DNA from 2 places in the Roseibium sp. MMSF_3247 genome. Region 2 is predicted to be linked to the other one. Evidence: riboswitches for the same ligand, from Rfam matches in the RefSeq annotation. Region 2 holds a riboswitch; the other holds the start of a gene.
The links. Region 2 has a riboswitch for thiamine pyrophosphate ahead of RBB44_RS13115 (ABC transporter permease). Riboswitches for the same ligand answer to the same signal wherever they lie in the genome.
Positions count from the first base shown of each region.

Region 1: another riboswitch for thiamine pyrophosphate. It lies ahead of thiM (hydroxyethylthiazole kinase); the one in region 2 lies ahead of RBB44_RS13115 (ABC transporter permease).

Region 1 covers NZ_JASHII010000005.1:378,939-390,478, forward strand. Annotated here, with positions in the region: gene RBB44_RS18470 (LysR family transcriptional regulator) at 1-828, opposite strand, end outside; gene RBB44_RS18475 (tartrate dehydrogenase) at 968-2,041, shown strand; gene RBB44_RS18480 (putative transporter) at 2,094-3,107, opposite strand; gene RBB44_RS18485 (DMT family transporter) at 3,519-4,466, shown strand; gene RBB44_RS18490 (Lrp/AsnC ligand binding domain-containing protein) at 4,511-4,747, opposite strand; TPP riboswitch at 4,885-4,995, shown strand; gene thiM (hydroxyethylthiazole kinase) at 5,064-5,837, shown strand; gene thiD (bifunctional hydroxymethylpyrimidine kinase/phosphomethylpyrimidine kinase) at 5,871-6,680, shown strand; gene RBB44_RS18505 (TRAP transporter substrate-binding protein) at 6,680-7,789, shown strand; gene RBB44_RS18510 (OmpP1/FadL family transporter) at 8,393-9,706, shown strand; gene RBB44_RS18515 (SDR family oxidoreductase) at 9,767-10,546, opposite strand; gene RBB44_RS18520 (UDP-2,3-diacylglucosamine diphosphatase) at 10,808-11,540, shown strand, end outside.
Region 2 covers NZ_JASHII010000003.1:599,899-611,438, reverse strand. Annotated here, with positions in the region: gene serA (phosphoglycerate dehydrogenase) at 1-305, shown strand, start outside; gene RBB44_RS13130 (DMT family transporter) at 345-1,250, opposite strand; gene RBB44_RS13125 (adenylosuccinate synthase) at 1,553-2,845, shown strand; gene RBB44_RS13120 (hypothetical protein) at 3,085-4,827, shown strand; TPP riboswitch at 4,906-5,012, shown strand; gene RBB44_RS13115 (ABC transporter permease) at 5,167-5,919, shown strand; gene RBB44_RS13110 (ABC transporter substrate-binding protein) at 5,943-6,884, shown strand; gene RBB44_RS13105 (CHASE2 domain-containing protein) at 6,919-9,138, opposite strand; gene rpoH (RNA polymerase sigma factor RpoH) at 9,281-10,168, opposite strand; gene RBB44_RS13095 (RluA family pseudouridine synthase) at 10,336-11,361, opposite strand; gene RBB44_RS13090 (hypothetical protein) at 11,360-11,540, shown strand, end outside.

The DNA.
Region 1 (11,540 bases), on a different contig from region 2:
GGCAACTGAAAGCGCAAGCCTGGTTCTGGCCGACCCGGACGGCAAATCCAGGGAGACAAAATTTACGCCGCCGACTGCGAGCCGGGAAATCCAACGCGGAACAATGGCTATGCCGACCCCTGTGCTGACCAGGTTGACGATGGTTTGTTTTTCTTCGGCAATTTGCGCAACGCGTGCGCTCAAACCAGCTTCCAGAAAAAGCTTTATTGTTAGATCGTGACTGTGGGGCCGAGATCCCTTGTCCGGAACGATGAGGGGTTCGTCCGCCATGTCCTCGACCGAGATTTTTTTCTTTGCAGCCAGCGGGTGGCTGCTTGGAACGGCGACGACAGCTGTCTCATGAAACAGGGACTTCAGCATCAGGCGCTGATCCACGACTTCAGGCGGCCGAACGATTGCAACATCTAGACGTCCGGTCAGCAAACGCGGCAATAGCCGTATCGTTTTTTGCTCAAGAAGCTGGATGTCAATGCCCGGATACGCCTCCCGGAAATGAGGGATTATCTGCGGGATCAGGCCAACCGCGGCGCTATCAATAGCTCCAATACGCAGCACCGATGTCTTGTCGCGTTGGCTTTCACGAAATGACGCCTCCAATTTGTCCGCTCTTTCCACGATGTCTCGCGCGGCGGCCAAGAATTCGGCGCCTGACTGTGTGAGGACAACGCTACGGGTTGTCCGGGTTAGCAATCGGCTACCAAGACTGTCCTCCAGCAATTTGATGTGGCGGCCCAAAGAAGCTGGAAGAATGTTCAGTTTTTGAGCGGCTCTGCCGAAGTGCAGCGTATCCGCTACAGCGATGAAGCACTTGAGTTGGCGAAGTTCCATGTCGCATCCCAATTATATCATTTTTTTATATGATTAAATTGCTATTGCTGCAACTAAATGGAGTTGCAAACTATGCGAAGAGACGCGGCGGTCTTTGAGCATGGGCTCTCAGCCCTTTTCACGAAAACAGGAATTTGAAATGCGCACTTACCAGATTGCAGCCATCCCGGCAGACGGCATCGGGCCTGAAGTGATCGAAGCGGGTGCTGAAGTGTTGGCCGCGCTTGGTCAACGGGCCGGTGACGTGGATTTCAAACTGACGTTCTTCGATTGGGGATCAGAGCGGTACAAGAAGCACGGCGAGATGATGCCGTCTGATGGCCTCGAACAGCTTAAACCTTTCGACGCGATCTATTTTGGGGCCGTCGGCGCACCGGATGTCCCAGACCATATTACTCTTTGGGGGCTCCGCTTGCCGATCTGTCAGGGGTTCGACCAATACGCCAATGTCCGGCCGACGAAGATTATTCCGGGCGTAACGTCGCCACTGCGCGACGTGGGTGTTGGAGATCTGGACTGGGTGATCGTGCGCGAGAACTCGGAAGGCGAGTATTCGGGAAATGGCGGGCGGGCGCACCGCGGGCTGCCGGAAGAGGTGGGCACAGAAGTCGCTATCTTCACCCGTGTTGGTGTCACGCGGATCATGCGTTATGCCTTTCGGCTTGCGCAATCCCGTCCGCGTAAACTGCTGACGGTGGTGACCAAATCCAACGCGCAACGGCACGGCATGGTCATGTGGGATGAGATCGCCGCCGAGGTCTCGAAGGAATTTCCGGATGTGACGTGGGACAAGATGCTGGTGGATGCGATGACCGTGCGCATGGTCAAGAACCCGAAAAGCCTCGACACCATCGTTGCAACCAATCTCCACGCGGACATTTTATCCGACCTTGCAGGTGCCTTGGCTGGAAGTCTGGGCGTCGCCCCCACAGCAAACATTGATCCGGAGCGCCGCTTCCCGTCGATGTTCGAACCCATTCATGGATCGGCCTTCGATATCACGGGCAAGGGCATTGCAAACCCGGTCGCAACCTTTTGGACCGCATCGCAGATGCTGGACCATTTGGGTGAGGCGGCATCCAGTCAGCGTCTGATGACAGCGGTTGAACGCGTCTGCGACGCAGGTATTGTGACGCCCGATGTTGGGGGCAAAGCCACCACCCGCGAAGTCACCGATGCTGTTATTCGGGCAATCCACGGATCAAACGAATAATGAGGCAGACAGGCCCTGAGACTCCCGTCTGCCGGTTGCCCTATGGCCTCTGTTATTCCGCCGGCATTTCCTGTGGGACGCCGCCGTTGCGCTCGTATTCCCAAATATGGCTTTCAAAGGCTCTGAGGCGTTTGTAGACGGAGATCAGCTCGACGATCGTGGTCCAGGCATTGACCAGATACTGGAACGAGTTTTCGACCTGTGAGAACGCGCGCACGATCTGCTGCATCACGCCCAAGGTGATGGCGCCGGTCACGATTGTCGGTCCGAGCGCAATGTAGGGCACAAGGACTGTTGCCTGCAGGTAAGACCATTTGGCGATGTCAAAATAAAGGTAGTGGAAGAAGAGCCGGAAATAGTTCTTGCGGACATGACCGAAGAGCTCATCGACCGAGGGCGGATCTGCGCGCTCCTCATTGTCCTCGCCGTAGACAAGTTCTTTCCGGTAGGCCGCTTCTACCTTCTGATTGTTGAATTCCAGGCCCGGCAGTTTCAAGCCGACCACGGCCAGCAACACCGTACCGGATGCAGCTGAAATGATCGCGACGTAGACCAGTGAGTGAGCCACGGGACCGATCCAGGGCAGTTCGGTGACGTTGGCTGACAGCTCCCAGAGGATCGGCAAAAAGGCGATCAGTGTCATGACAGAGCGCAGGAAAGAGACGCCAAGGCTCTCCATGATCCGCGCAAAGCGCATGGTGTCTTCCTGAACGCGCTGGGAGGCCCCTTCGATGTGGCGGACCACATGCCAATGGGCCATGTAATAGTCGTTCATGGCTGTGCGCCAACGGAACACAAAGTGCTTGGTGATGAAGTCCAGGATCACCGCAACAATCACGAAAATCGCGGCAATGTACAAAAACGTCATCAGTTCGCGCATGTATTCGCCGAACGTGACGGAGCCTGGCTCACTCAAGGCGCGCTGAATGAGATCGTAAAAGCTGCCGAACCATTCGTTGATCTCGACGTTCAGATTCACCTGGTACTGGGTGGCGCCGAGGATGACCACCGAGATGATCCAGGCCCAGAAGAACCATCTACGGTTCAAGAAAAACGATCGGAACATGGGGCGGCGCCTTTCGAATCGGGGATTTTTTATAAGTATAGGAGCCCGTAACGGCAGGGGCAGGTATGTGCCGGGTTTTCAGTTGCTTTTGAAGAGGAAACGTTGGTAATACACGCCGATTTTATCGGCAGACCCTGTTTAATCTGCCAAGGCTATGCGCGAGATTGCAAAAAATGAGGCCGGGGTAGATACTGGTCTCTCACTTCTAAAGCGATTTGCGCAATTCTTACCCTCAGTGCTCGGCAGTCCGATCGGGATCTGTTTGCAGCGCTATTGCCTTCGCTGTTCTGTTATTCTTTCAAAACTGGTGCGTGGCGCGGAAAGCGTCGGGTGTAAGCCAGTATCTGGATCAGATTTATGGCGTCAAAAAACACCGCAACCCAGCAATCCCGCGCGCCGGCGCCAACGGGAATGACACGTCAGGCTCCTCTGATCGGTATCGGGCTCAAACTGGCCTCAACGATCGTGTTTTTCGCCATGGTGACAGCGCTGAAAATCGCCGCCGAACGCGTGCCGATTGGGGAGCTCGTATTTGCGCGGAATTTTTTTGGTGTCTTTCCGGTTCTGATGATGGTGGGGGTGCGCGGGGAACTTGGCCTTGCGTTCAAGACACAGAACCCAAAAGGGCATCTTGTGCGCGCCTGCATCGGTTTGACGGCCATGGTGTGCATGTTCACCGCTTATGATTTGCTGCCGCTGCCGGATGCCACAGCCATCAACTTTGCAACACCGCTAATCGTTGTTGTTTTGGCCTTCTTCATGCTGGGCGAAACTGTCCGGATCTATCGGTGGAGCGCGGTCGCAGTTGGTTTTGTCGGCATCCTCGTCGTTTTGTCACCGCATCTGGGAGAGGGGGATTTCGACAACTCCGCCACCTTTGGGGCCATCGCTGGATTTATGGGCGCTGCCTTTGCGGCTCTTGCCATGATCACGGTTCGGAAGCTGTGCGTCACTGAGCGCACCTCGACCATTGTTACCTGGTTTTCCTTGTCGGCGACCGTGATCTCACTTCTGACTATTCCAGCCGGCTGGATCTGGCCGGACCAAGCCTGGCTCATCCCGGATTTGGAAACAGCGGGTCTACTGATAATGATTGGCCTGTTCGGCGGTGTGGGACAGATCCTGTTGACCCAGAGCTACCGGTATGCAGATGCGTCGACCATCGCGCCGTTTGATTATGTGAACATGCTCTGGGCGATCCTGGTCGGCTGGGTCGTCTTTGCTGAAGTGCCGGTTCTTGAGGTGATTGTGGGTGCGGTGATCGTTATGGCCGCCGGGATCTTCGTGATTTACCGGGAGCACCGGCTTGGCCTTGACCGGACCAAGGACCGCCGGGCATCGACACCCTCGAAGTCTTGAAGACATGCCGCGCGGACAAGTTCGCGCGGCTACATGCTGTATGGTCAGAACGCCTTGAACGTTATGATCGACTTGGTGTCCTGGATGCCGTCGATCGGGTGCACCTTCTCATTGACGAAGTGTCCAATGTCTGTGCCGTCTTCGATATAGAACTTCACGAGAAGATCATAATCGCCGCTGGTGGAGTAGACTTCCGAAGCGATCTCAGCATCCGCGATTGCATTGGCAACCTGATAGGTCTTGCCGAGCTGACATTTAATCATCACGAAAAACGGGGTCATGGGGGCTCCTGCGGGCAAAAACGAACTGTGCCCCGACATCGCCTATCTATTGCAAACAGTCAATCGGCTGTCGGCGCTTGAACCACGGCGATTGCTAACTGGGACTTGAAAACCCGCGCTTGGCTTAGTAGACAGATTTTGTCTCATGGGGGTGCCCGGCAATTGTGGATCGGGCTGAGAGGCGAATGGCCAACTCCTAGAACCTGATCCGGCTTGTACCGGCGGAGGGATTTGAGATCATGACTGATCTTTTACGTATTGTCCGAAAAACGATGGCGCGGAACGCCGGCTCACTGAACTTGAAAAGGGGCCGGGCATGAGTTTGTCGATCGCCGCGAGCACGCAGGCGCTGTCGGCGGATACCGTCTTTTCCTTGCTGGAGCGGGTGCGGGCGAAAAGACCCCGTGTTCATGCCATCACCAACACGGTTGCCCAAGGCTTCACGGCCAATGTTCTTTTGGCGCTCGGCGCTGTACCGTCCATGACGATCGCGCCGGAGGAAGTTCAGAGCTTTGCAGCATCTGCCGATGCACTCCTGATCAACCTCGGAACACTGGACAACAGCCGCCGTTTGGCGATCCCGGTTGCGATTGATGCGGCCAAGGAAGCTGGGCGGCCAATCACCATTGATCCGGTGTTCGCGGATCGGTCACCGCAGCGCTGCGCCTACGCCAAAGAACTCTTGCAAACGCTGCCGTCTCTTGTCCGGGCAAATGAAGCCGAGATGACCGCGCTCTTTGATGCGCGGTCCGACGTTGACGCTTTGATTTCGGAGGGAACGGTCTTTGCCGTGACCGGAGAAGAGGATCAGATCGAGAGCCAGGGCGAAGACTACCGGCTGCGCAATGGTCATCCTCTTTTGGCCCGAGTGACGGCCACCGGCTGTGCGGGGGGCGCGGTCCTCGCAGCGTTTGCGAGCGTTGAGCCAGATACTGCGCTTGCCGCGGCATCTGGCCTGTCCGTCTTCAACATTGCGGGTGAAATCGCCGCTTCCCGGAGCGGGGGACCTGGCAGTCTGGTTCCAGAACTTCTCGATACGCTCTACAGCCTAACGGCCCGCGATATAGAAAGCTGTCTTCAAACCGGCTGATACCCATTCCAATAGCATTGTGCGGAGGGCACCATGACCGCAATCGCGGTAACAATAGCAGGCTCGGATTCCGGCGGTGGGGCTGGCATTCAGGCGGACTTGAAATCCTTTACGGCAAATGGCGTCTACGGGGCGAGCGTCTTGACGGCGCTCACGGCACAAAACACCCTTGGTGTTACGGCGATCCATGATGTGCCGGTCGAGTTCGTGCGCGCGCAGATCGATGCCGTCTATTCGGACCTCGCAGTGACTGCCACCAAGATTGGCATGCTCTCGCAGGTGCCGATCATTGAGGAAGTCGCAGACGGTTTGAAACGCCACCAGACCGGCCCCGTTGTTCTGGATCCCGTGATGGTGGCCGCATCCGGAGATCCGCTTTTGGCGGAAAGTGCGGTCGCAACCCTGATTTCCAAGTTGGTGCCCTTGGCCGACATCATCACGCCGAACCTTCATGAAGCAGCCCGCATGCTGGAGTGCGATGTTGCCCATAGCGAAATCGATATGCAGAGCCAGGCCAAACAGCTGATCGACCTCGGGGCACAGGCTGTTTTGTTGAAGGGCGGACACGGCCACAGTGCGGAAAGCGCTGACCTTTTGATAACTGAAGACGGTGACAGCCTCTGGCTGCGCGAGGACCGCATCGCGACAGATAACACCCACGGCACCGGATGCACTTTGTCTTCTGCAATTGCTGCCGGACTGGCTAAGGGCAACGCGCTGGGCGACGCTGTGTCCAGTGCAAAAACCTATATCCACGAAGCGATCCGCCATGCGGATGAACTCAAGATTGGACAAGGTCACGGACCGGTCCATCACTTCCACGCTTTTTGGGAGGGCGCATAATGAGTGATGCATTGCAAAATAGAAAAAACCTCAGCCGCCGGGACATGCTTGTGGGTGGTGCCGTTGGAAGCGCATCTGTTCTCTCAGCGCCAGCGGTGATGGCACAAGGTGCGGTCACCGAATGGAAGCTGGTGACATCCTGGCCGAAAAACCTGCCAGGTCCGGGTGTCACGGCGCAGCGGATCGCTGATCAGGTTGCGTTGCTCTCAGGTGGTGCGTTTAAGATCCGTTTGTTTGCTGCTGGCGAACTGGTGCCGGCGCTCGGTGTGTTTGATGCCGTCTCAAATGGCACTGCGGACATGGCGCATACAGCCTCGTTCTTCTGGCAAGGCAAGATCCCGGCCTCCGTCTATTTCACCGCGGTCCCCTTCGGTCTGCTCCCGCATGAACATATCAGCTGGATCGAGCAAGGCGGCGGGCAGGCGCTTTGGGATGAGCTATACGCGCCCTTCGGCATCAAACCGGTGATGGCGGGTAACACCGGTGTTCAGATGGGCGGCTGGTACAAGAAACCGCTCCGAAGCCTTGATGATCTGCGCGGCCTCAAGATCCGGATGCCGGGGCTGGGTGGAGAAGTGATGCGCAGGCTTGGGGCCGCTCCGGTTGGCTTGCCGCCGGGCGAGCTGTTTCAGGCACTCCAAACAGGTGTTCTGGATGCGACCGAATTCCTCGGTCCCTGGTCGGATCGGGCCATGGGGTTCCAGAAGGCCGCGAAATACTATTATTCACCTGGTTTCCACGAACCGAACGGTACAGGCGAGGCGCTGTTCAATCAGGCAGCTTTTGATGCTTTGCCCACGGAATTCCAGGTAATTCTATTGGAGGCGTGCCGTGCTGAGAACGGACGGGCGCTTGCCGAGAGCGATTGGGAAAATGCCGGAAGCCTGCAGTTGCTCCAGCAAGAAGATGGCGTTGAGGTCCTTTCCTATCCGGAGGACATTCTTGACGCCTTGCGCGTAACGACTGGAGAAGTGCTGCTGGACACGTCCCGTCAGGATCCGATGAGTAACAGTATTTATCAAAGCCACCAGACCGCTTTGAAGCGTCTTTCGCCATGGAGCGATGTTGCCATGCGGCGGTTTTTGAGCGCGCGTGATGGACTTGTATGATTTGCAACTATAGAGAGTATCATTGTGGGTGCGGCTCGACCTGTATTGTTAGCAGTTTCGGCTCGTAAAGTTCGAAACTCCATGTGTATCGTGTCTGAAATGCGGGTATTTGAATCATAAATTTATCCGCATTTCTGACATAGGAATGACTTTTTCATCTCACTCGGTTGGCCATATCGTGGGCGGTGTATAATGCTGATTTGGGATATTTTGGTTTGCCAATGAAGCGATTTAGTCACCAAAAAACACTCCAGGCTCGCGCAAAACGCCCGTATTCCCTAAGGTTATGTGTGACAAGAAAGCAACGCGCAGCAAAGAAAGAAAGTTAAGTGTGACGCGTTGGTAATGTGCCTAAAAAATGTGCATTTGTATGGTTGGCCACGATCAACCTTCAAAAGCAGTGTCTCATGATATGTTTATCCGGCTATGAGCACTTGGTGTGTGCGCCGGACCTTCGTGAAACTCCGTATATTGCAACGCAGCAACCGTGTGCGCTGCAATTAGAGATCGCATTTCGTGGTTGAAAGGCGACCGTTTCTTTTAGACCCTGCAGTCAGTGTCAAATTCCTCCCGGGGGGGAGGAGGATTGGGAGAAACGTAAAAATGCGGGCAACCAAGAAAATCGTACTTATGACGTCGACAGCCATAGCTGCCTCGATCGTCGCAAGTGCAGCCTCTGCGGGCGGTTTCGCCCTGCGCGAGCAGAGCGCATACTACCAAGGGACTTCCTTCGCCGGTAACGGTACATCCAGTTCGTCGATTTCGTCCATGTTCTGGAACCCGGCAACCATCACGTCGATGGACGGCAAGATCGTATTTGAGGCTCACAACGCCTTCATCATTCCAAAGTCCGATATTACCGGTTCGAACACCGTTCCGAATTCACTGACCACGCCGACCGGTCTGATCACGACGTCTTTTGACACCGGTGATATCGGCCATGACGCCTGGATCCCGGCCTCCTACACGTCTTACAACTTCAACGACAAAATCTACCTTGGCGTTGGGATTAATGGTCCGTTCGGTCTTTCCACAAAGCCGGACGACAGCAACTGGACCGGTGCAGGCTACAACCGGTCTTCCAAGATCTTCTCAATCAACCTGAACCCGGTCGTTGGCTACAAGATCAATGAGATGTTCTCTGTCGCGATCGGTCCGCAGATCCAATATGCGGATGTTCGCCTGACGAATGCCTCAGCGTCTCCGACTATTCCAGGCGCTACCCTGTTTCCGGGTCAGCAGCTTGATGGTGACGGTGTCGGCGTTGGTATGACGGCCGGCGTCACGATCAAACCAACCGCGACCACGGAAATCGGCATCGGTTACCGCTCTGCGATCTTTACCGACATTGATGGGACGATCGCTGCTCCAAACCCGGCGAACCCGTTCACGACGGCCGTCACGAACGTGAAAACCGTGCTTGCAACGCCGGACATGGTCACTCTTTCGGCAAAGCAGAGCATCACAGACGACATTCGTGTCCTCGGTACTTTCGAGTGGACAAACTGGAGCCGCTTGAAAGAGCCGCAGATCACGGCTGATGCGACCGGTGCCACCGTGACCACGCTGCCGTTCAACTACAATGACGGCTACTTCGTCGCGCTCGGTGGTGAGTACGACTTCAACGACAAGCTGACCTTCCGCGCCGGTGCAGCGTATGAGTGGTCACCGATCGATGATCAAATCCGGTCTGCGCGCCTTCCGGACAACGATCGTATCTGGGTAAGCGCCGGTGCGTCCTACGTCTTCAACGAGCACTTCTCGTTTGATCTCGGCTACACGCATATCTTTGGTACAGACACCGATCTGAACCTTGTCCCGGGTCACCAGGACTACAGCGCTTCGAAGGGATCGCTGACCGGTTCCGTCGACTCTTCCGTTGACATCCTGACAGCTTCAGTTCGCATCAAGTTCTGATCAGCTGCCAGACTGGTTTTGAAAATTCTGCCGGCCCGCGATCGCGGGCCGGCTTTTTTGTCAGAATGCTGCCGGGTAAAGGCCGCCGTCCATGAGAATGTTCTGCCCGGTGATGTAGCCGGCGTGTGTGGAGCACAAAAAGGCACAGGTCTGGCCGAACTCCCCGGCTGTTCCAAAGCGGCGTGCCGGGATTTCTGCAGCCTGGCTCGCGCGAATGGCGTCCACAGTCTGACCGGACTGTTGTGCGGAGCGTTCAAACCCACCCCTCAGCCGGTCCGTATCCATTTTGCCTGGCAGCAGATTGTTGACCGTGACACCATGCGGAGCCAGCTGGCGGCAAACACCTGCCAGGAATGCTGTCAGGCCTGCACGCGCGCCGCTGGAAAGGTCCAGGCCTTCAATCGGCATCTTCACGGACAAGGACGTGATGTTGACGATCCTGCCAAAGCCACGGGCCTTCATTCCGGGGGTGACCGCCTGGATCAATTCGATCGGGGTCACGAAGTTCTGGATGGCACCTTCCAGCAAGGCAGCGCGATTGAGTTCTGTATAGTCCTTGCGAGGCGGGCCGCCATTGTTGTTGACCAGTATGTCGGGCTCTGGGCAGGCCGTCAGGAGAGCGGTTTGTCCTTCCGGTGTTGAAACGTCGGCAGCGACAACACTGACCTTGACCTGAAAGGTGTCCGTCAGATGCGCGCGGGTTGCTTCCAGGGCATCTTTGTCGCGCCCGTTGATCACCAGGTCACATCCGGCCTCTGCAAGCGCTTCTGCGCAACCTCTGCCAAGTCCGCGGCTTGATGCGCACACGATTGCCGACTTGCCGCGCAATCCCAAATCCATGATCGATCTCCCAAATTTTGAAGGTGAGGTTTGCGAGACCATATGAAAGGAAACCCGCTGCGGCTATCCCTTACGCGATGAACCTGCGTGATTGTGAGGCCCTGATTGAGCGCGCTTAAACGCATATGTTGGCGCGGCTAAGGGAAAGATCCTCCAATGACTTTAGGAAAACGCAACGTCAGTCCGCTTCAAACCCCATCTGTCATAATAGTGAAACTTGAATCGCGTCTATAGCGGTCCAATGGATCTAGGAGACGTGCAATGTCCACTTCGGAGACATCGCGGCATTACAGGGCCTTGTTTATTTCAGATGTACATCTTGGCACTCGCGGGTGCCAGGCGGAGCTTCTGCTTGACTTCTTGAAGGACAATGACGCCGAGACGATTTATCTCGTCGGCGACATTGCGGATGGCTGGCGGTTGAAGCGGTCCTGGTACTGGCCGCAGCTCCACAACGATGTGGTTCAGAAGATCCTGCGCAAAGGCCGCAAGGGCTCTCGAGTTGTCTATATTCCTGGAAACCACGACGAATTTCTCCGCAGCTTCCTAGGTACGCACTTCGGCGGTGTGGAAGTCACCGACAGCATCATCCATGAAACCGCAGACAACCGGCGGTATCTGGTGATCCATGGAGATCAATTTGATGTGGTGATCCGCCATGCAAAGTGGCTCGCGTTCTTTGGGGACAAAGCTTACGTCACAGCGCTTGGTGTCAACACGGTGCTGAACGCCGTGCGCCGCCGGCTTGGCCTGACCTACTGGTCTTTGTCAGCTTGGGCGAAGCTGAAAGTCAAAAATGCAGTCAGTTTCATCGGGCGCTTCGAGGAGGCTCTTTCCGACGAAGCGCGTCGTCAGGGCGTCGACGGTGTCATCTGCGGTCACATCCACCATGCAGCAAGCCGTGACGTCAACGGCATTCACTACATCAACACTGGCGATTGGGTTGAAAGCTGCACAGCGGTTGCCGAACATCATGATGGAACCTTTGAGGTGA
Region 2 (11,540 bases):
TTGCCGGGACGGTGTTCGCCGACGGCAAGCCTCGGATCATCCAAGTGAAGGGCATCAATATGGAAGCTGAGCTCGGCGAGCACATGCTTTACATCACCAACGAAGACAAACCGGGTTTTATCGGCCACCTTGGAATGGAATTGGGCAACAACGAGGTAAATATTGCGACCTTCAACCTCGGCCGGACAGCACCAGGAGAGGAAGCGATATGTCTCGTTGAAGTGGACGCCCCGGTCTCAAAAGAGGTCATGGCCCGCTTGGAGACGGTCTCCCATGTAAAGCAAGTCAAGCCGCTTCGCTTTTGACACCAAGGGCGCCCGGATGAAAAGTCATCCGGGCGCTTGCTATTTTGCGGATGTGGATACTGGTTTGAAACGGGCGAAGAGCCGCCCATCAAGAACGACCAACCCACTTAACAAGAGTGCGAAGCCGGCAAGTTGGATCGCCGACAGTTCCTCGCCCAACAAAAGCCAGCCAAAGAACAAGGCGCTGGCTGGCACCAGAAGCGTGACCAGCGAAGCGTTGGTCGCGCCAGCTTCGGCCAGAAGCCGAAAGTACATCAGGTAAGCAAGTGCTGTCGCGAAGATGCCGAGCGCGAGAACGTTGAGCCAGGCAATGAGGCTTGGATCCGCCACGCTCCAAGAACCGGATGCGAACAGGGCGATCGGAGCCATGATCAGGGTTGAACCGGACAATTGACCAGTTGCCGAGATCAGGGGCGGTAGGCCTTTGAAGCGTTTTGCAAAGGTTGCTGCAAAGGCATAGGACAGCGCTGCTCCCAGACATGCCACCTGAGCCCATAAAGGGTCTGAGACTATGCCGGACAAACTGCCGGAGAGCATGGTTGCGACGCCAGCGATTCCCAGAGCAATACCGGTAATCTTGTGAATGCCGAGAGTTTCCTGGCGGAACAAAACGCCTGCTACCAAAACGGTGAAGACCGGTGTCGTTGCGTTGAGGATAGACGCAAGACCTGCCCCGATCACAGTCTGTCCTGCAAAGAGCAGCGAAAACGGAATAACGTTGTTCAAGAGGCCCATTGCCAGAAACGAGGCCGCCATCTTGATAGGAAACTGCTTCAGGGTGCCTTGGGCCCAGAGCACAAGCCAAAGGGCGAGGCAGGCGGACGCGACGCGGAAAAATACCAGCGTCAGCGGAGGGATCTCGGCAACCGCAACCTTGGCAAAGATAAACGATCCGCCCCAAATCGCGCCGAGACAAATCAGCAAGATCCAATGCTGCAATTTCATGTGGGAGCTCCAACCAGGTGAATGTCTCCCGGGTACCATGTGTTTTCGGATCCCGACACCCGAAAACCGAGTGAATATTGGACGCTCAGACTTGTCTTGCGCAGTGATAAAACGAACAGGCACCGGAATTGGGGAGAGTTTGATCGGTCGCTTGCGCAATTCTTCAATTAAATGGCTGGGAAGACTCGCGCGGCAAACCAATCCTGTCTATAGTCCGCGCCGTTTGCCCCGGGGCCTTGTCCGGGGCTTGTTGTGTTGGCGTCAAGGACGTCACGAACCTGCTTTAGGAGAGCAAAAGCTAGATGGCGAATGTGGTTGTTGTCGGTTCGCAATGGGGTGACGAAGGCAAAGGCAAGATTGTCGACTGGTTGTCGGAACAAGCCGATGTCATTGTAAGGTTCCAGGGCGGACACAACGCTGGACATACACTCGTTATTGACGGTGTGAGCTACAAGCTCTCCTTGCTGCCATCCGGTGTGGCCCGGCCGGGCAAGTTGTCTGTGATCGGCAATGGTGTTGTGCTGGATCCACATGCGTTGGCCGAAGAGGTCAAACGGCTCGGCGAGCAAGGCGTTGTTGTTACGCCTGAAAGCCTGCGGGTGGCTGAGAACGCAACCTTGATCCTGTCTTTGCACCGGGAACTGGACGCTCTTCGCGAAAACTCCAACACCGGCACCAAGATCGGCACAACAAAACGCGGTATCGGTCCGGCATACGAAGATAAGGTCGGCCGCCGTGCGATCCGTCTGATGGATCTGAAAAACCTCACAACGCTTCCGGCGAAAATCGACCGGCTCTTGACTCACCACAATGCTTTGCGCCGGGGGCTGGGGCAGGACGAAATCTCAGCGGATGTCATTTTCGAAGAGCTGTCCAGCGTTGCAGATCAGGTTCTGCCTTACATGGACAAGGTCTGGTACCTGCTCGACGAGCAACGCCGCCAAGGCAAACGGATCCTCTTTGAAGGGGCTCAAGGCGCACTTCTCGACATCGACCATGGGACATATCCGTTCGTGACATCGTCCAACACGGTCGCCGGGCAGGCTGCGACTGGCTGCGGCCTTGGACCAGGATCGGTTGACTATGTTCTCGGTATTACCAAGGCTTATACCACACGTGTGGGCGAGGGGCCTTTCCCGACCGAGCAGGAAAACGAGGTTGGTGAGTTTCTCGGGACCCGTGGTCATGAGTTCGGTACGGTGACCGGCCGCCGCCGCCGTTGTGGCTGGTTCGATGCGGTTCTTGTGCGTCAGACCGTTTGTACGTCCGGTATCAACGGGATCGCGCTGACCAAGCTTGATGTTCTGGATGGTCTTGAGGAAATCAAGATTTGCGTTGGCTACGAACTCGACGGTGAGCGCATCGACTATCTTCCAGCGTCACAAGGCGCCCAAGAACGGGTCAAGCCGATCTATGAGAGCATGCCGGGTTGGAAAGAATCCACTGAAGGTGCGCGGACTTGGGCTGAGCTTCCGGCGCAAGCGATCAAATACGTACGGCATGTTGAAGAGCTGATCGGTGCACCGGTCGCGATCTTGTCGACCAGTCCGGAACGCGATGACACAATTCTTGTGCAGAATCCTTTCCAAGACTGAGCGAATTGACGTAAACAAGACAATATCAAAGATGCTTAGAGTGCGTTGCGAATCGCTACGCACTCGGCAGCTTTTGAAGTCCGGGGTCTCCGGCATCAAAAGCAAGATGGAACGACAATTGTGCGCGTCTCGCGCGATCTGATAGGCGAAAATCTCTTCGAAAGCTTGGTATAAGTCACGAAGAAGTCGCGAATCGGATCCAGGAGACGCAGGAGCGCAGTTGGCCGGTAGGCAGGAAGATGGCTGATTACTATTCGATATTAAAGAAAACAATCGCGTCCTTGCCCGAAAGCAATGGTGCAGCGCGGCGCAGCGTTTACAGCCGTGCGCGCAATGCCATCGTGAATCAGCTCAAGGCCTATGAGCCGCCACTGTCGCCATCGGAAATCACAGCAGAACAACTTCGTCTGGAAGAAGCAATCCGGAAGGTCGAGGCGGAGGCTGCCAGAGAAAGCCTGGGATTGCAGCCATCTACGCCGCCAGCGCCTGCCACCCCAGCTGCACCGCCGGTCCGGGAGCCGGAGCCAGCGCCTTCGATCCCGGCGGCCACCACGACTTCTCCAGTTGAGACTTCGGCGCCACCTGCACCGCCAGTGTCGTCTCCGGAGCCGTCTGCCTATCCAGTCGAAGAGCCAGCAAGTGCTCCTTCGTCCGATGCTTCATATGACAGCCAGCCACAAGCCGCACCTCTATCAGGAACGACTGGTTCAAGTCTGGCTGAGCCCGAAGGTCCAGTATCCTCACCAGAGACAACTCCGGCCTATGACCCTGTTTCAGTCGAACCGGCTCCGGTCTCGGATGATCAAGTCTCTCAAACAGAACCGCTCTTTGAAGATGAGGTGGTTCAGCCGCAGACCGGAACAGCAGGCTTAACAGACGCCCCAGTATCGTCCCGCGCCAACCGTTCAAGATCGTCTGCTTCAGCGGCGCTTCGCGGTTCGGACGAAAAAAGCCGGACAGTGCCGATTGCAGCTGCTGCTGTGGTTGCCGTTCTGGTTCTTGGAGCCGCTGCCTATTTCTTCTTGTCCGGGCCGTCTGATGAGGCTGTGACCGACGCCGCACCGGCTGTTTCACAAGAGCCGGAAACAACGGCTGTTACCGAACCAGCGGCACCCGTCGAAGACACCGTGGCCGCATCCTCGGAAGATGCAGACGAGGCGAGCAAGAACACTGATCGTCTTTTGAATGAGACCGATGCAAATGTGGTTGCACCTGACGCGCGCGCAGTGACAACTACGACCATCAACCCGCAAGAAACCGCACCGGGGACTGTTGCTCAGCCGTCGATCGTGACGAATGTGGAAAGCACCCCGTCTGCCGATGTCGATACGCCAGCGACGGATAGCGCCGAAGTAAGTCAGGGCGTTCAGCCGGACAGTCTTGCTGCAGTGAGCCCAGAGCAATCCGAACCGGCACCGGCAGCTCAGGTGCCGGCTTCCGGAGCGCAACGTTCCATCCTTTATGAGGAAGGGGCAGATGCCAGCTCTACCGGCACTGCGGCACAAGGAGCCGTCATCTGGACACTTGGCGAAGAGACCGATCTTGGCGGTGAAGCGCAGTCCGTCCTCTCCGCTGCCGTCGAAATTCCGGAGCGGGATATCAAAGTCGATATCCGTATTAAGCCCAACGACGATACCTCCCTGCCGGCAAGCCACTTGGTTGAAATCAAATATGAGCTACCAGAAGGGTTTTCCGGTGGCGATATCGTCAATGTTCCCGGCTTGGTCATGAAGCCGACCGAGGAAGCGCGCGGCGATGCCTTGATCGGAGCATCCGTGAAGGTCTCTCCCGGCTTTTTCTGGATTGCGTTGTCCAGCTTGCCCAATGAGCAACAACGCAATTTGGCACTTCTGCGTGAGCGTGGCTGGATCGACATCCCGATGCTTTATGAGAATGGCAAACGCGGCATTCTTACGCTCGAGAAGGGCCCGATCGGCGAAGATGCCGTTGAAAAGGCAGTCACCGCCTGGCAAGCCGGCTAAGCAGATCCAGCTTCTTGTGTTTTTGGCCGGTGGTCGGCACTTTCTCTTGCAATTTGTAAATTGGCGGGGCATTGTCCCGCTTGGTCCGAGGGGTGTTCCGGTTTCCGGAACTGAGATGGCATCGCGCCGAACCCTTAGAACCTGATCCGGGTCATGCCGGCGAAGGGACGGAAACCTTAGCCTCTTCCCGGATCTCCAGTGTCATTTTCGGCTTTGCTGAAGGCAGGAGATCCTTATGTCTGCTAATGCGTTAATGCGCGGGGCACACGCTGTACAACAGCTGTCTGCCCTTTATAGATTCACAAAACCATACGCCATCCCGGTAGGGAACGGCGATATATGATGGTTTTGGTTTTCCTGCTGAAACGCTGTGCCGGCGTTGCGGTCGCCGTTTTCATTTGGGCGGCCTTGGTCCGTTTCTTTGAAATCCCGCCTTATATGCTACCTGGCCCTGAGCGCGTTTTTGTTGCGTTTCAGAACCAGGGTCTGTTTCTCCTGCACCATGCAAGCATCACCTTTTCCGAGACACTTCTCGGCTTCGTCTTTGGGGTCGCTGCAGGGTGCCTTTTGGCGATCCTTATTTGGGTGTTTCCCGTGGCCAAACGGGCGATTATGCCGACGATCCTCGTCACCCAGGCCTTGCCCGTTTTTGCGATCGCGCCGATCCTCGTTTTGTGGCTCGGATTTGGATTAGCCTCCAAAATTGTCATGGCGGTTTTGGTGATCTTCTTTGCCGTGACCTCCACGTTCTATGATGGGCTGCGCCGCCTTGATCCCGGGCTTGCGGACCTCAGCCGCCTTTATCGTGTGTCTCGCCTAAAGGAACTTTGGGTGTTCCGGCTGCCGTCTGCCATGCCTGCCTTGGCGTCCGGCTTGAGGATCGCGGCTGTTTTCGCACCAATCGGTGCGATTGTTGGGGAGTGGGTCGGCGCGAAGGGCGGGCTCGCTTTCATCATGCTTCAAAGCAACGCACGGATGCAGACGGACGTGATGTTTGCCGCGCTGATCCTGCTGGCTCTCATGGTTCTGTCATTGCGGTTCGCCGTAGACCATTTCACCCGGTTTCTTGTTCCTTGGCAGGTTGAAGACTGATCTGCTTTTCCTTGGAGGATTGAATGAAAAAAACACTGCTCTCTGCCGCTTTCGCAGCCGCTCTGTTTGCGTCGGCACCTGTACAAGCAGCCGAAAAACTGACGGTCTTGATGGATTGGTTCACCAATCCCGACCACGCACCGCTGATCACCGCCCAAGCGATGGGATTCTTTGAGGCAGAAGGTCTGGATGTCGAATTGATAGAACCTGCCGACCCTGCGATGCCGCCGAAACTGGTTGCAGCAGGACAGGGCGACATTGCCATTTCCTATCAGCCGACCTTGCACGCCCAGATCGAGGAAGGACTTCCGCTCAAATGGATCGGAACGCTTGTTGAGACACCATTGAACTCACTGATCGTCCTCAAAGATGGTCCGATCAAGGAATTGAAAGACCTTAAGGGAAAGAAGATCGGTTTTTCTGTTTCCGGGTTTGAAGACGCCATGCTCGGCCAGATGCTGCGGTCTGTCGATCTCAGTGTCGACGATGTCGAGCTGATCAACGTCAACTTTGCTCTGTCACCGTCGCTGATGTCCGGCCAAGTCGATGCGGTCATTGGTGCTTACCGGAATTTCGAGCTCACTCAGATTGAGATTGAAGGCAAGGAAGGCAAGGCGTTCTATCCGGAAGAGAACGGTGTGCCGATTTTTGACGAGCTGATTTACGTTGTTCACAAGGACAAGACAGATGATCCGCGCTACGTAAAATTCATGGCGGCCATCGAAGCGGCAACGATTTTCCTGACGAACCATCCGGACGAAGCCTGGAATGCGTTCATCGAAGCCTACCCGAACCTGAATGACGAGCTGAACAAACGCGCCTGGGCCGATACGCTGCCGCGTTTCGCAAAACGCCCGGCAGCCCTTGATGAAGGCCGCTATCAGCGTTTTGCGGAGTTCATGGCTGAAAATGACCTGATCTCTAAAGTGGTTCCTGTCGATACCTATGCGGTCGAGATCCGCTGATCATCACTAACTTCTAAATCAGCAGCGCGGTGTCTCAGGATGCCGCGCTGCTTTCGTCTTGCGCCAAGGGGAGGTCTGCAATCCGGGCGGCAAACGGGGCGTAAAAGCTGCTGAGCCGTGGGGCGGACTGCTGGGCGGTAGTGAGAGCACTATGTGCGGTAGTTACATTGCCTGCTTCGATCGCACTTATAAGTGAATTGTGATTTTGAGCGAGCCTCTGAAAATCCTCGGATTTTGCGTAGTTCTCATCGCCTAACAGCGCAAACAGTGTGACGGTTTCGCTTTTGCCTTTGAGAGAAATCTCGCCGGCTTCCAGGTAGGCCAGCTCCGGTGCCTGCTTTCTTGTCTCTTCCGAGACGAGGAGATCTGCGCCCACTGCCTTGCAACTTGATTCAATCCTCGATGCCACGTTTACCGCATCGCCGATCACAGAATAATTGAACCGGTGCTCTGAGCCCATGTTGCCAACGCAGGCATCGCCGCTGTTCAGACCTATACCGATCTGAACCGTCTGTGCTTTTAATCCGCGCGCCTTGAAACCGAATGCGTCTTTCTCGTTCAGTTCATCGACAATCTTAAGCATAGCGAGACTGGCCCGGCCTGCTTTTTCTGCGTGGTCCGGCACGGGTATTGGGGCATTCCAGAACGCCATGATGCTGTCACCGATATACTTGTCGATCGTTCCCCCTTCGGCCTGGATGGCATCGGACAGAGGAGAGAGCAGAGTATTGAGGAAGGTAACGAGCTCTGTCGGCGTCAGTTGCTCGGAGATTGGCGTGAAGCCGCGAATGTCCATGAACAGTATGGTCATTGGCCGTATCTCACCGCCCAATGTCAGTTGTTCCGGCGCCTTCTCCAGCTGATTCACGAGATCCGGAGAGAGATATTGACTGAATGCCTGCCGGACAAAACGCTTTTCACGTTCAGTCAGAAAATAGAGCATGACCGTTGCTGCTGCGAAGACAAGAAACACAGACAGGCTTGGGTATATCGGGTCGATGAGAAGCCCTTTGTCCAAAAAAAGGTAGAAAGAACCGCCGATCAGCACCGCGGCAACAATACCGCCAAGCAAGGCTGTTCCAACGCTGCCAATGATGGGCAAGATGAGAATGAAAAGCGCACCGACCAAAAAAGTCGTGAGTGTCTCCAGGCCACTTGCCCAGTCCGGCCGGCTCAGAAACTGACCGTTGATGATTTGCTCAAGTGCCTGAGCATGCACTGCCACACCTGGAACCAATTCACCGATCGCGGTTGAGCGGATATCACGGAGGCCTGCTGCAGACGTTCCGACCAGCACAATTTGCCCTTCGATCAACGGCGCAAGTACGCCATAGTGCTCCGGTTTAAAAAAATCCATCGCCCGGACATATCGATCTGATTGGTCCGGTGTGTAATGGACCCACATTTCCCCTGCAGCTGTTGTTGGAACTTCAAAAGCACCAATTTTAAGGTCAGTTATTGCTGGAGTGCCGCTGTCCACTTCGCCGCTGGCGTTGGTCGTTCGGACTATCAAGCCGCTTGCTCCCTGGGCCACCCGAAGGGCCTCTGTGATCAGGCCTGGATAAACGTTGGTTCCGTCGCTCGTAATCAATGGAATGCGGCGGATGACGCCATCGCGATCATCGAGGGAAACAGAAATCGATCCAATTCCGCTCGCTGTTTGTTGAAGTGCGTCGAGGCTGGGGACTGCGGCTGGGAAGGGCGGCAGGATCGTAACAGGATCTGCTCCCCCATAGGCAATGCCGGCTTTTTTCAAAGGCGTTCGGCCGGTTAACTGATCCGAGATCGCGAAGCCGAGAACAACCGGTGCGCTGGCTATTGTCGCGGCGAAACGTTCATCATTGTCCGGCAGCTGTTGCAGAGCTTCCTGAACACTCGCTGGCGTCTCTGGGGGAAGGGAAGCACGAATTTGCGTTGGCGACGTTCGATCCGGTTCAGCGAAAACTACGTCGAATGCAATGGCGGCTGCGCCCATTTCAGTCAGGGTTTCGACCAGCTCGGCAACTTTGGTGCGTGGCCACGGCCATTGCCCGATTTCGGTGATGGAGGTCTCGTCAATGTCAACGATCCGAACTGGGGCGGGCATATACTCGCGCGGACTGAAACGTTGATAGTAATCGAATGTGAGCTCCCGAACGGCAACGAGAAAGTCCGGATTGGCAATCCGAAGCCCGGTCATGAGAATCAGGACGATGGTTGCGGTGAGGGCAACAAAACCGCGCCGTGAAAAAAAAGGGTCTATCCGAAACGCCATTGGTGCCTGATGTCTTGAAACTAACCAGCAGTGGTCCTGACCCTAGGGTGGTAAGGCGCCAAGGAGCAAGCTCAGACGGACCAGCAAACAAAAAACGCCGGGCGTTTTGCCCGGCGTTTCCTTAAATCTGTGTTCCAGACGATTAAGCGGCTGGTTGTTGGTCAAGCGTGCGGGCACTGTTCCGGACCGCTTTTTGAACCTTTTCAAAAGCACGGACCTCGATTTGCCGCACGCGCTCCCGGCTGACACCAAACTCTCCGGAAAGATCTTCCAGCGTCATTGGGTCCTCCGACAGCCGGCGAGCCTCGAAAATCCGGCGTTCCCGATCATTCAGAACGTCCATAGCGTCGCTGAGCATTTTGCGACGCATGTCGAGTTCTTCCTGATTGGCAAGCAAGGTTTCTTGGCTATCGCTTTCGTCGACGAGCCAATCCTGCCATTCGCCAGCATCTGCTTCCGCCCGGATCGGTGCGTTCAGGCTTGCGTCGCCGCCGAGGCGGCGGTTCATCGACACGACTTCTTCTTCCGAAACGCCGAGACGGGTTGCGATTTCCTGTACCTGGTGCGGCTTCAGATCGCCCTCTTCCAGCGCTTGTATCTTGCCCTTCAGGCGGCGCAGATTGAAGAACAGGCGTTTCTGGTTGGCTGTCGTCCCCATTTTGACGAGTGACCAGGAACGGAGAATGTATTCCTGGATGGCAGCCTTGATCCACCACATGGCATAGGTCGCCAAACGGAACCCTTTGTCGGGCTCAAAACGTTTAACGGCTTGCATGAGGCCAACGTTGCCTTCGGATACGACCTCGCCAATCGGGAGACCATACCCGCGATAACCCATGGCGATCTTGGCAACGAGGCGCAGGTGTGAATTCACAAGGCGCTCGGCAGCTTCCGGATCTTCGTGCTCCTTGTACCGCTTGGCGAGCATGTACTCCTCCTGCGGCTGAAGCATCGGAAACTTGCGAATCTCATCAAGGTAGCGGCTAAGTCCGCCTTCCCCTGCAGTGAGTGTCGGTAAGTTCTGGGCCATTGAATGCACCCCCTCTCGTCGAAATCACCCGGTTCCCCACTTTGCCCCGCAGAGCGCAGGCGTTTGGCTGAGGCAACCAAGTTACAATGCGTGCCCTATCGGCACACGCGAACAGCTAATATAGGTTGAATTTTGCCGATTGCATGGCTTCAATGCGAATTGGCTTTCTAAAATTTTTGTAATCCGGATAAAAGATTTGCAAAATCATCGGGATATGGGCTCTCAAAGCGCAGTGTCTCGCCTGAAACTGGATGCTCAAATGCCAACAGTCCAGCATGCAAAGCTTGCCGTGTGAAACCGCCGACAAGGCTCTTTAATGGCTCTTCCAACCGGTTGATTTTCGTCTTGAAGCCGGAGCCATAATCATCGTCGCCAAGCAATGGATGGCCAATATGGGCCATGTGGACCCGGATCTGATGAGTTCGGCCTGTCTCTAGTCTGCATTCCATGAGTGAGGCAAGTGGAGGCTGGTCCGCGGCGCCGAAACGTTCCTTGACCTGCCAATGCGTAATTGCATGACGTCCGCTCGTTTTCACAACCGCCATCTTCTGCCGGTTTGCCTGAGAACGGGCCAGATTGGCATCAATCGTACCCTTGAGGCTGGATGGCGCGCCCCACACAAGCGCGGAATATGCTCGCTCCAGTGGTCCGGTGCGGCCATGATCTGCAAATTGTGCTGCTAGCCCTTGATGTGCCTGATCCGTTTTGGCGACGACTAGAAGCCCTGACGTGTCTTTGTCGATCCGGTGAACAATGCCGGGACGTTTCACCCCGCCTATCCCCGACAGACTGTCACCGCAATGATGGATCAAGGCGTTGACCAGTGTGCCGGTCCAGTTGCCGGCACCAGGGTGAACGACCAACCCAGCCGGTTTGTCGATTACGATGACATGTGAATCTTCGAAAACCACACTGAGCGGAATGTCTTCGCCTTTGGGATCCGGATCCTCCGGTTCAGGAAGATGCAAAGTAATCTCGTCACCTTCATTGACCCGGTATTTCGGCTCCCCTATTTTCGCGCCTCCGATGGAAACGTCGCCCGCCTTGATCAGTGACTGAATTCTGTTCCGGCTCAATGTTTCCAAATGCGATGCAAGGACGGCGTCTATCCGCTTCCCGGCGTCCTCAGGATCAACCTTTAAAATGAAATCCGCGTCAAAGCTGGCCGGATCGTCTTGGGAATTGTCTGTCATGTCTCAACCTGATTTCCGGGATGAAGGTCCGGAAGATGCCCCTTTAGATCCTGCGACCGAACGCGTTCAGGCAAAACTGAAGCGCCTGTTGCTCGGGTCGTCCCTGATCATGTTTGCCGGGTTTATCGCTGTCTTTGCAGCAATCCTTTACAAGATCAACACTTATGAGGCCGATCCAT